3 regions of the [Clostridium] hylemonae DSM 15053 genome follow, and region 1 is predicted to be linked to each of the others. Evidence: riboswitches for the same ligand, from Rfam matches in the RefSeq annotation. Region 1 holds a riboswitch; each other region holds the start of a gene.
The links. Region 1 has a riboswitch for glycine ahead of LAJLEIBI_RS07715 (APC family permease). Riboswitches for the same ligand answer to the same signal wherever they lie in the genome.
Positions count from the first base shown of each region.

Region 1 (4,236 bases):
ATGGGTCTGGAACGTCTGGCCTGTGTTGTACAGGGCGTGGATTCCATGTTTGATATTGATACGATCAAAGCGCTCAGAGACCATGTCTGCCACATTACAAAGACAGAATATGGACAGGATGATGAGACAGATGTATCCCTGCGCGTTATCACAGACCATATCCGCTCTGTGACCTTTATGATCTCGGACGGAATTATGCCGTCCAATGAAGGAAGGGGCTATGTACTGCGCCGTCTGCTGCGCCGCGCGTGCCGTCATGGAAGGCTGCTCGGCGTGGAAGGAGAATTCCTCGTAGAGCTGGCCCGTACTGTTATTGAAGGCTCCAGAGACGGATATCCCGAACTGGAAGAAAAGAAAGATTTTATATTTAAAGTCATAGCAAAGGAAGAGGAACAGTTTAACAAAACGATAGATCAGGGACTGTCTATTCTTGCTGAGATGGAAGCAGAGATGGAGAAGAACGGGGAAAAAACACTGTCGGGCGATCATGCGTTCAAGCTCTATGACACGTACGGATTTCCGCTGGACCTCACAAAAGAAATTCTTGAGGAGAAGGGCCTGTCTGTCGATGAAGAAGGCTTCAGGGCGTCTATGGAAGTTCAGCGCCGGACGGCGAGAGAAGCAAGAGAGGTGACGAACTATATGGGCGCGGACGCTACGGTGTATGAGTCCATCGCTCCGGAGGTAACGTCAGAGTTTGTCGGCTACGATAATCTGAGCTTTGAATCTTCTGTGACAGTTCTCACGACAGAGACGGAGATCACAGATGCATTGTCAGATGGAGACAGGGGGACGGTATTTGTAGAGAAGACACCGCTTTATGCCACGAGCGGCGGCCAGGAGGCTGATAAAGGGTATATACGTACGGCGGACGGAGAATTCCGTGTGGAGGATGTTGTAAAGCTTTTAGGCGGCAAGATCGGTCATGTCGGCTATGTGACAAAAGGTATGATCAAGACAGGAGATACGGTTACACTTGAGGTCGATGAGGAGAACAGGGCGCTGTCCGCGAGAAACCACAGCGCGACACATCTGCTTCATAAAGCGCTGCGGACTGTCCTTGGAACACATGTAGAGCAGGCCGGTTCTTCTGTAAATGCAGAGAGGCTCCGCTTTGATTTCACTCATTTCTCCGCGTTGACGAAGGAGGAACTGAAGAAGGTCGAAGAGATCGTCAATGCGCAGATCATGGCTGCTCTGCCGGTCAAGGTAGAAAATCTGCCGATCGAGGAAGCAAGAAAGACAGGAGCGGCTGCGCTGTTTGGGGAAAAATATGGCGATATCGTACGTGTTGTCAGCATGGGAGATTTTTCTGTAGAGTTCTGCGGCGGTACGCATGTGGAAAATACCGGTGTCATCACGGCGTTTAAGATCATTTCCGAGACGGGCGTCGCAGCCGGTGTGCGCCGGATCGAAGCGCTGACATCCAAGGGGCTGCTGGACTATTACGACGAGCTTGAGAAGCGGCTTGCGGAGGCGGCAAAGCTTGTAAAAGCCTCACCGGATAAGCTTGCGGAAAAAATCACACATCTTCTGGCAGAGAACAAGACACTGCACAGTGAGGTGGAAAGCCTTAAGAGCAAGCTCGCTCAAGATGCAATGGGCGATGTGATGGATCAGGTCACAGAAGTGAAAGGCGTGAAACTCCTTGCCACGGAAGTGGAGGGAGTGGATATGAACGGACTGCGCGACCTCGGCGACCAGTTGAAGGATAAGCTGGGCGAAGGAGTGATCGTCATTGCATCCGCTGCCGGAGGGAAGGTAAATCTGATGGCAACTGCCACGAAGGGCGCCATAGAAAAAGGAGCCCACGCCGGAAACCTTATCAAAGCGATCGCAGGCCTTGTCGGCGGCGGAGGCGGAGGACGCCCGAACATGGCGCAGGCCGGAGGTAAAAATCCGGACGGAATCAGCAGCGCGATCGCCAAAGCGGGAGAAGTTCTTGAGGAACAGTTATCATAGGGCATAAACTTCTTTGTCATAAGATTAACGTCATAAAAATAACTATGGTTGACAAATTTACCGGGCACACATATACTAAGTAAAGAATAAAGCCAGGTGAAGCGGCGAGGAAGATTTCTGCCTGATATACGGCAGAAAACCGATGAAGCAATTGGGAAGGCTCCTAATCTTTCCAAGAAACTTTCAGGTGCAGGTACCCGCCGTGGATGGGACTCTGGAAAGAGCCTTTAAAGGCCACCGTAGAAGTAAAGCTTTCAGGTAAAAATACAGAGGGTATAGGATACGCTATCAGTACGCCTATACCCTCTTTTGTATTGTCTGAATAGTGTGAGAATCTTCATAGGGGTCAGACCCCTGTGGGCAAAGGGGTCTGACCCCTATGAAAATTTCGGCGAAGGAGAATGTATTATGGAACAAAAACGGGAATTGAAGAAAAATTTAGGTGTGGCGACTGCCATGGCTCTGGTCGTGGGCTGTGTGATCGGGTCCGGCGTGTTTTTTAAGCCGCAGGCTATTTATACGGCAACGGGAGGGGCTCCCGGGCTTGGAATGATCGCCTGGGTCATCACAGGTCTCGCAAGTATTGCCGCGGCTCTTACTTTTGCGGAAGTAGCGATCATGATACCGAAGACAGGGGGAATGGTTGCTTACCTGGAAGAAATCTATAATCCGGTAGTTGGCTTTCTGGCGGGATGGGTACAGACGATCCTGTTTTACCCTGCTATGATCTCGGCGCTTGCGGTTGTGTGCGCGCAGCAGGCAGGTCTTTTTATCGGGGAAGGCTTTACTGTGCCGCTTGCGATCGGCATCATAATTTTGATCATATTTTTAAATAACCTCGGCTCGAAGGTCGGGGGGAGCATCCAGGTTGTATTTACCATATGTAAACTGATCCCGCTCATTCTTCTGATGATTTTTGGATTTGTAAAAGGCAGCGGCGCAAACCCCATCTTCAGCCCTATGGTTGGTGACGGACTGAGTCCGGCGGTGGTGCTCGGGCAGCTCATGGTCGCCATATTATTTGCCTTTGAAGGGTGGACCGGGGTCGGCGCGATCGCGGGAGAGATGAAAAATCCAAGCAGAGACCTTCCGATCGCGATCGTCGGCGGTGTGTCTGTGATCATGGGCGTATACTTTATCATCAATATCGCTTATCTGTGGGTGCTTCCGGCAAGTGAACTGGCGACGCTCACGGCTCCGGCATCCGCGGTGGCTCTGAAGGTGTTCGGTGACATCGGCGGGAAGATCATCTCGGTCGGCATCATGATATCCGTGTTCGGAGCCTGCAACGGCTTTGTGCTGTCCGGCTCGAGAGTGGCCTATTCTCTGGCAGCGGAAGGCAATTTCCCGTACAGCCGTAATCTTGCGAAGCTGAACAATGCACAGGTTCCAACAAATTCGATCATCCTCGTCGGCGGGATCGGCTGTATCTATGCCATCAGCGGGCAGTTTAACCTGCTCACAGACCTGGCCGTATTCTCAAGCTGGACCTTCTATACGCTGACCTTTATCGGTGTGATGAAGTTAAGGAAAGACCGCCCGGACGCAGTGAGAACATATAAGGTGCCGCTGTACCCGGTCGTGCCCATCATTGCTGTCGTCAGCGGAGTGTATGTGATCATTAACCAGCTGTTCATGTCGGGGCTCCAGTCAACGGTGCTCTCAGTGGGAAGTATTGTCATTATGTTAATAGGCCTTCCGGTGTATTCTGTAGTTATGAAAAACAAAGAAAAGAAAAAAACTGCAGCAAATGCCGAAAAAATATTGACGTAGTAGAAATATGTGCTATAATCTTATGTAGTGCAATAAATATACCCGAACAGTCGTATGGTGCACAATATAGGACTGGAGGGAGGTTAGGTGTGAGTCTATGTCAAATGTAATCGTAAAAGAAAACGAGACGTTAGATAGCGCTTTACGCAGATTCAAAAGAAACTGCGCCAAAGCGGGCATTCAGCAGGAAATTCGTAAAAGAGAACATTACGAAAAGCCAAGCGTAAGACGTAAGAAAAAGTCTGAAGCTGCTAGAAAACGTAAGTATAACTAATATGTGCAGATAAATAGAGTGTTGGGGTACAACACTCTATTTTTACGTTAATGAAACCTTTCGGCAGAAGTACCTAAGGAAGAGCAGAGGTGATAAACATGTGGTGGAATAAAGTGATATTTGGCTGGAGCGCGTATCATGTCGTGCTGTGGTTCCTTGTTTACAGTATACTCGGATGGTTTGTGGAATCTGTCTACATGTCATTGTGCAACCGGAAAATAACAAAC
Region 1 is NZ_CP036524.1:1,676,751-1,680,986, forward strand. Features, by position in the region: gene alaS (alanine--tRNA ligase) at 1-1,962, shown strand, start outside; glycine riboswitch at 2,059-2,171, shown strand; glycine riboswitch at 2,175-2,234, shown strand; gene LAJLEIBI_RS07715 (APC family permease) at 2,371-3,735, shown strand; gene rpsU (30S ribosomal protein S21) at 3,833-4,009, shown strand; gene LAJLEIBI_RS07725 (putative ABC transporter permease) at 4,108-4,236, shown strand, end outside.

Region 2 (4,236 bases), 290 kb from region 1:
ACAGTTTCCAGCGCATAGGGCAGCACCGTGGCTGAAACAAATGCCTTTTTCCGCTTCCGCTCTCTGCACATGGCTACTCCTTCTGCGGCTGCGGACGCCCCGTCATACACAGAGGCATTGGAGGCATCCATGCCGGTCAGGTCACAGATCATCGTCTGATACTCAAAGATCGACTGCAGGATCCCCTGGCTGATCTCGGCCTGATATGGGGTGTAAGCTGTCATGAGATTCTCCTTGGAGATCACGCTCCTGACGATGGACGGGATAAAGTGGCGGTACGCGCCCGCTCCCCTGAATACGGAAGGAAACACCGTATTTTTTGCCGCCATACCCTGCATTTTTCTTCGTACTTCCAGTTCGGACATCCCCTCCGGGAGATTCAGTCCGTCTTTCACCTTTACTTCATCCGGAATATGGATAAACAGATCATCTATAGACGAAAAGCCGATCTCATGCAGCATGGCTTTTCGTTCTTCTTCCGTGTTTGGAACATATGAGCCCACAGGCACACCTCCTTACTCTTTCTCGCTCTCCACGAATGCTTGATATTCGCCGGCGGATAACAGTTCTTCCTTTTCAGATATCTCTTTTACTTTTACGAACCACGCATCATACGGAGCCTCGTTGATAAGTTCCGGCGTATCGAGAAGCTCTTCGTTGATCTCACTTACAACGCCGGAAACCGGTGCGTATACGTCGGACACAGCCTTCACTGACTCCACATCCGCAAAGGACTCTCCGACCGTGAGCTCATCCCCCTCTTCCGGGAGATTGACAAACACCAGATCTCCAAGCTCGGACTGCGCATAGTCCGTCAGGCCGATCACGACCTCGTCTCCTTCTTCTTTTACCCATTCATGGGATTTTGAATACTTCATATCCTCTCTTAATTCCATAACATTCATTCCTTTCTTTATTTTACTTTTTCTATTCCGTTTGCAGTTACTTGCTTCTTTTATAAAACGGCAGCGGTACGATCTTAGCCTCCACCATCCGTCCGCGCACTTCAACGCTCACTGTCCTGCCGGGCTCCGCGTATTTTGCGCTGACAAGCGCCATAGCCACCGGATATCCGAGATATGGGCAGTGTGTGCCGGACGTCGTATGGCCAATCAGCTTACCTTCCGCATATACGTCCTGATGTTCCCGGATGATCCCGCGCCCGGTCACTTTTAGTCCCACGCGCTTCCTCTTTGGTTCTCCCTGCTCTTCCATCGCCTTTTTCCCGATAAAGTCTTCTTTTGACATCTTCACGGCAAATCCAAGCCCGGTCTCAAGCGGTGTCACATCCTCGTCCATCTCCTGCCCGTAGAGAGGCATGGAAGCCTCCATGCGCAGTGTGTCCCGGGCGCCTAAGCCGCATGGGATCAGTCCCTCCTCTTTCCCGTTCTCCAGCAGGAGATCCCACATTTCCCCGGCCTTTTCACTGTCCAGATACAGTTCTACCCCGTCTTCGCCTGTGTATCCTGTCTTTGAAATGATACACGGGATCCCGCCGGCCTCCCCGTCAAACACCGCGTGATAATACTTTTGCGGGATATGTTCTTCTTTTGTGATCTTCCTGAGGATCTTCATCGCCTGCGGCCCCTGAAGCGCAAGCTGGGCATAGCGTTCGGACACATCGGTAAACGTGACTTCCCCCGACTGGTGCGCCAGCATCCATTCGTAATCCTTATCTTTGTTTGCGGCGTTGACGACAATAAAATAACGGTCATCTGCTTCCTTATAGACAATGAGGTCATCTACCGTGCCGCCTTTCTCATTGCACATCGGACTGTATCTCGCCTGTCCGTCTGACATATTCGCGAAATTGTTCGTCAGAAGCATCTGAAGATTGTCAAGCGCGTCCCTTCCTTCACAGAGGATCTCTCCCATGTGGGAAACGTCAAACAGGCCTGCGCGCTCCCGCACAGCCATGTGCTCTTTGATCACTCCGGTGCCGTACTGCACCGGCAGTGTGTAGCCGGCAAACGGAACCATCTTTCCGCCTGCCCTCACATGCGCTTCATACAGCGGTGTCTTTAATTCCATATTCTTTCCTCCTCCATTGTCTGTTTATTCACTTTTCCATGTTAAAACGGTGATGGCGGCATTTTAACCAGACTTCTCATATACAAAAAGGGGCAAATATAAATATCCTGCTGATATCCATACTCACCCCTGTCCTCCAGAGTATCGTCCGAATCTAATTCATTTGCCTGAGAGTTTCGGTCATCCCTTTCCCCTTCGGCGCTATCCCGCAGATAGACTCTCTTAAATCCATCATCCGATATATGAAACTACTTAGATTATAACGACATTTAAATATTCTGTCAATAATTGTTTTTTTATTAACATCTCGCTCAATTGATTTATTTTTCACACGATTGTCTATCTATTGACAATCAATTTGACTGTGCCAGCCGTTTTGCAAGCCCTGTCCTTCCTGTTTTTCTCGAGACGGCCAGCGGCACACAGACACAGATACAGGCCAGTACGAGAATCATGACGCCAAACACTGCCCACGGGCAGGTAAATGTAAAATATGCAAGCTTCGCCTTCATATAAAGATGTACCAGGAAAAGTATGCCGCTTCCGGCCGTCAGCATAAGGCCGGCGGTCAGCAGGCAGTAATAGAGCCCTTCTATCACAAGCATCCCGCACAGCTGCCTGCGTGTCATTCCAACCCCTTCCATAAGGGCAAATTCCCTCTGCCTCGACCAAAGGCCCGTCACCATCATATTCAGATAATTCATCAGACCGGCGGCGATAAGCACCATACTGAGAATGCCCAGAATGAGTCTGCTTCCTCGTATATAACTTTGGGCTTCCTGAAGCAGTCCGGCCTTGCTGATAAGAAACAATCCGGCCTCATCCCCCCGCCTGCCGTTCTCCCTCGTTAAGATCCTGCGGACTGCTTTCTCGGCCGACAGTTCCTTGCCTTTTTCCACATTCAGTTCCATATAAAAGGTCTTCTTTGCCGTTCCAAGCTTTTTAAATCCCTCTTCACTGATGACAAAATAGTCAATGCGGGGGCCGTGCCACGTACGTCTCAGAGCCGGAAACCCTTCTGCCTTTGTATCCATATAACCGCACAGTGTCATTTTCTCCGATTTTTCTGTCTCAATATCCCCCATCTTCTCCCGTTCCTGCGCTGTGGCGTTCAACCGCCTGTCACGCTCTTTCTTGGACCATAACCTTGAAAATAGGATCGGTTCCCCCACACTTTCTTCTGCCTGCTTTTCCTTGGCCGGAGATAGTATATGGTCATGCAGAAGCAATACTCCTGTGCCGTTCTCCAGACTCTCCATGTCAGCCGGTGAGCCGCTTTTTTCCGCAAATTCCTTCAGCTCCTCTATCTCCTTCCGGCCCAGGATCTGTATCGTACCGCTCTCTCCCGCTTCAATAAGTTGTATGACTGTATCAAGGTTGGCGGTATAGTTTTCATCTGTCTCTGATTCTTTATCCGCAACCATGGGACGGACCCCTTTTCTCGTATACAACGGGCACATATAGCCGCCCTCGGCGGCGTATGACTCTTCCTTCTTTACTCCGTCCACCGCCAGCAGTTCCTCTTTTACTTCTTCGCCAACCGGCGAGAAGGAATCATAATCATTGTCCGAAGTCAGGGCCAGGTTGCCGCCCTCTGTCTCCAGCGGGTCATCCTGTGGATCCCTGCCTTTATATTCCTCCCCATAGCCTTCCGCCTTTCCCCAGGAGCTGAACTCCCCGGCCACGAGAATATCGGGCCGCGCTTCTATGGCGTGGCTTTGATCTGCCCCCGAGGCGATCACCACTGCTGAGAGCGCCACCTCCAGTCCGAGAAACAGCGACAGTACCGTGCGCAGAGATCTGCCCCGGAATCGGCACAGATTCTGCCATGCCATATACCACAGTTCCCGTTTTGGTGTCCGGCGTCTGAGTGCCGCCGCCTTCTTAACCCTCCTCTTTGTCTTTGGCTGCTCTATCCCGTTATAATTCGCTGCTTCTATGCAGGAGCGGCTGACCGCCCGGTATATCGTTTCTCCCGCCGCAGCCGCAGTCACAATGCCGGTAAATACCGCCGCCAGCGCAAGCATCTGCGGGCGCAGAACATCCAGTCCGGCCGCCCCGCCATAACGGGCAAGATACTGCCTTCCGAGAAGCTGTGGAACCACAGCTGACAGCAATAACGCCGCGATCAGCACACCGGCTGGTATTCCCACCGCCAGAATACGCAGTATCTGTCTGAAATAAATGCCGCGGATCTGCTTCGCC
Region 2 is NZ_CP036524.1:1,389,638-1,393,873, reverse strand. Features, by position in the region: gene gcvPA (aminomethyl-transferring glycine dehydrogenase subunit GcvPA) at 1-503, opposite strand, end outside; gene gcvH (glycine cleavage system protein GcvH) at 516-896, opposite strand; gene gcvT (glycine cleavage system aminomethyltransferase GcvT) at 943-2,031, opposite strand; glycine riboswitch at 2,177-2,266, opposite strand; gene LAJLEIBI_RS06410 (ABC transporter permease) at 2,385-4,236, opposite strand, start outside.
Region 2: it holds a riboswitch for glycine, as region 1 does, so the genes downstream of both, gcvT (glycine cleavage system aminomethyltransferase GcvT) here and LAJLEIBI_RS07715 (APC family permease) in region 1, are expected to answer to the same signal.

Region 3 (4,236 bases), 220 kb from region 1:
GCGTTTAACCTGAGTGAGGAAGAACTCAAAAAGACGATGGATCCGTCCAGATATACCGGACGCGCGGCGCTGCAGGTGGAGGCATTTCTCAAAGATACGGTGGCCCCGGTCCTTGAGGCCAACAAGGATGTGCTCGGAATGAGCGCGGAGATCAACGTATAAGCGGCAGTAACAGGACGACAGCAGTTCTGAAATGATGAAAATCAGAAGACGGCTGTCCGGGCGCAGGCCCGGGCAGCCGCTTTTTCTTCCGTTTGGAATGTCCCTATGTAATGCACGGGAACCTTTGGCATTTTTCACAAATCAGTAAAATGGAAAGAACGTGAATTCAATATGTAATTTTGAATATTGAAGAAAAATCACCAAAAATTATTACAAATGAAGAATCCTGTTGCAATTACTTTGTTAATAAATTATCATAGACTTATCAGATAATACAGTTTTGTTATCGGCTGTATTTATGAGAGAAGGAGGGAATTTTGAATGGAGACATTAAACAACATTGTCCTGACGATTCAGCACTATCTTGCGGACTACATACTGATCGCCGCTCTTTTGCTCGGCGGCATCTGGTTTACCGTAAGACTTGGCTTTATCCAGGTAAGAGGGTTTAAAGAAGGGATGAAGAGGACGTTCGGCGGACTGTTCCGGAAAAAAGGCGAGGCCGGAGCAGACGGCATGTCCTCATTCCAGGCGCTGGCGACAGCGATCGCGGCCCAGGTCGGCACAGGCAACATTGCCGGAGCGGCGACGGCGCTGGCGATCGGCGGTCCGGGAGCGATCTTCTGGATGTGGGTTGCGGCATTCCTCGGAATGGCAACCATATTTGCAGAAGCGATCATGGCACAGAAGTATAAATGCGTCGGTGAAGACGGAGTGGTGACAGGAGGTCCTGTATACTACATCCGCGCGGCATTTAAAGGCACGTTCGGCAAAGTGCTGGCAGGAATTTTTGCCGTACTTATCATCTTCGCGCTCGGCTTCATGGGAAATGCGGTACAGTCCAACTCCATCGCGGCAGCGTTCCGCACAGCATTCGGCGTTCCGCAGGCGGTCATGGGCATCGTTATCGCTGTTCTGGCACTCGCCGTATTTATGGGCGGTATGAAGCGTATTGCCAAAGTGACGGAGACGATCGTACCGATCATGGCGGCGCTGTATATCGTGGGAGCATTGATCGTGATCATCTATAACTACAGGAACATACCGTACGCGTTCCACGCGATCATCGTCGGTGCGTTCAGCCCGTCCTCCATTGCAGGCGGCGCGGTCGGCGCGACGATCAAGCTGGCGCTGACAAAGGGTGTGGCGCGCGGTCTTTTTTCCAACGAGGCAGGTATGGGCTCTACTCCGCACGCACATGCGGTCGCCAAGGTAGACCACCCGGTGGAGCAGGGATTTGTAGCCATGGTAGGCGTTTTCATCGATACGTTTGTAGTCCTTAATCTTACGGCGCTCGTTATTATTACGACAAAGTCCATTCCGACAGGCAAGACGGGGGCGGAACTGAGCCAGTACGCGTTTTCCACATTGTTCGGAAAAGGCGGCGATATCTTTATCGCAGTTTGTATGTTCTTCTTTGCGTTTTCCACGATCGTCGGCTGGTATTTCTTCGGGCAGGCAAATATAAAATATCTGTTCGGGGCAAAAGCGGTCAAAGTATATTCACTGCTGGTGGCAGCCTGCGTCGTGCTCGGCTCGCTTGCCCAGGTGGATCTCGTGTGGAACATGGCGGACTGCTTTAATTCCATGATGGTCATACCGAATATCCTCGGCCTGTTCGCTTTGAGCGGAGTGATAAAGAAGGTGCACGACGACTACTATAAGAACTTTTTAAATAAGAAATAAAAGTAAATATACATAAAATTGAAGATGGTTTGTTGTATGAAATTAACAAATCGAACTTTCTCATTTGAAAAGGTTGAAAAAATATTAACAATAAGTTAATATAAAAACAAGCAATAAGATTTATTCATTGCGTCTATAAATAAAATTAAACAGCGGGTTGATTTTTCTCAAGAGAGAGCCGTACATATGGCCGCCGAAGAGGCAAGCCGGACAGATGAGGGTGAACATCTGGCGGGTGAAACTTTCAGGCAAAAGGACTGGGAAAAGGACCGCATTCTGAATCTTGTGTTGAAGTGTTTAGTAAGCACGCCAATAGACAGAAAGGACGAATTACACATCTGTGTTTAAATCGTCCTTTTTTTATTCTTTGCCGGATGGAATGTGTTTTTTGGAAAATTCAGCAGTTCGGTGAGTAAAATATCCAGATCAAAAGAGGTGGATGAGATGCAGAATCGTTACATAATAATAACAAATAATCCACTCGTCCCGGAGAAGATTGGCGGAACACACAATGTGGAGTACAAAGAGATCTCCTACGAGGAAGTTCTCAGGACAGTCAGAGACAGAATACATGAAGGGCACACGCTTTTATCACATCCCCTGTCGGGGAGTGTAAAGCCTAATGAAACACCATATAAATCAATCATGCTGTCGGCAGGAAAGGGGGAGGTGGACCCGGGGTCGGTAGTTATCATTGAAAACGCCATAGAGGCGTGCCGGAAGTTTGTGTTTAAGTCAGACAAATACAAACCTGAGGTGTACGATGATTTTCAGATGATAGACTGGACTCTACTGGAAAGTGCGATCACATCGGCGGATGTAATGTAAGGTATGCGAGAGGTTGTAACAGGCGAAAGCTTCAACAAATAACAACATTTAACTTAAGGAGGGAACAATACGTGAAATTAGAAATGGGACACATATACATCAAGGATATTCAGTTTGCAGCAGAATCCAAGATCGAAGACGGAATCCTTTATGTATCAGAAGAGGCTGTAAAGGCAGTTGCTCTTGAAGATGAGAAGATCAAGAGTGTATCATTTGACATTGCAAAACCAGGAGAGAGCGTGAGGATCACGCCGGTGAAGGATGTCATTGAGCCACGTGTTAAAGTAGAGGGAAAAGGGGGAATCTTCCCGGGCGTTATCTCTAAAGTGGATACAGTAGGAAGCGGCAAGACATACGCATTAAAGGGGATGGCGGTTGTCACAGCCGGCAAGATCGTAGGGTTCCAGGAAGGCATCATCGATATGACAGGCCCTGGCGCGGACTATACTCCATTTTCAAAGACACTTAACCTTGTTATGGTATGTGAACCGGTGGACGGCATCAAACCGCACGATTATGAAAAAGCAGTAAGATTTGCCGGCTTCAGAGTTGCGGTGTATATCGGAGAGCTGGCCCGCAGCCTTACACCGGACGAGACAAAAGTGTATGAGACATACACAGTCAAAGAAGGTATGGAGAAATATCCCGACCTTCCGAGAGTGGCGTATGTACAGATGCTCCAGAGCCAGGGACTTCTGCACGACACTTACGTGTACGGCGTGGACGCAAAGAAAGTGCTTCCGACGATCCTGAATCCGACAGAGATCATGGACGGGGCTATCGTATCGGGCAACTGTGTGTCCGCATGCGACAAGAACCCTACTTATGTACATCTGAACAACCCTGTCGTACATGATATGTTTGAGGAGCACGGCAAGACGATCAACTTTGTATGCCAGATCATCACAAATGAAAATGTATATCTTGCGGACAAACAGCGTTCATCAGACTGGACGGCAAAGCTGTGCAAGATGCTGGATCTTGACGCTGTAATCGTATCACAGGAAGGATTCGGCAACCCGGATACGGACCTGATCATGAACTGTAAGAAGATCGAGGCTGAGGGTGTCAAGACAGTTATCATCACAGACGAGTATGCCGGACGTGACGGTAAATCCCAGTCTCTCGCAGATGCAGACGCAGCTGCAGATGCAGTTGTTACAGGCGGAAACGCAAACCAGGTTATTATCCTGCCTAAGTTGGACAAAGTTATCGGAACTCTTGACTATGTGACAAAGATCGCCGGAGCCAGTGAAGAGACGCTCCGCGAGGACGGTTCCCTGGAGGTAGAGCTTCAGGTGCTGACAGGAGCAACAAACGAAACTGGTTTCAACAAACTGAGCGCGAGATAATAAGGGAGGATACAGTAAATGAGCAAAATTAAAGTTGTACATTACATCAATCAGTTCTTCGCCAACATCGGCGGGGAAGAAAAAGCGGATTATCCGGCAGAGCTTCGCGTAGGTGAAGTGGTTGGACCGGGTATGGCGTTTAACATGAATTTTAAAGATGAGGCGGAGATCATTGCAACGATCGTTTGCGGAGATTCTTACTTCAACG
Region 3 is NZ_CP036524.1:1,459,540-1,463,775, forward strand. Features, by position in the region: gene purB (adenylosuccinate lyase) at 1-162, shown strand, start outside; gene LAJLEIBI_RS06715 (alanine/glycine:cation symporter family protein) at 484-1,848, shown strand; glycine riboswitch at 2,007-2,118, shown strand; gene LAJLEIBI_RS06720 (GrdX family protein) at 2,257-2,676, shown strand; gene LAJLEIBI_RS06725 (glycine/sarcosine/betaine reductase component B subunit) at 2,748-4,028, shown strand; gene grdB (glycine reductase complex selenoprotein B) at 4,047-4,236, shown strand, end outside.
Region 3: it holds a riboswitch for glycine, as region 1 does, so the genes downstream of both, LAJLEIBI_RS06720 (GrdX family protein) here and LAJLEIBI_RS07715 (APC family permease) in region 1, are expected to answer to the same signal.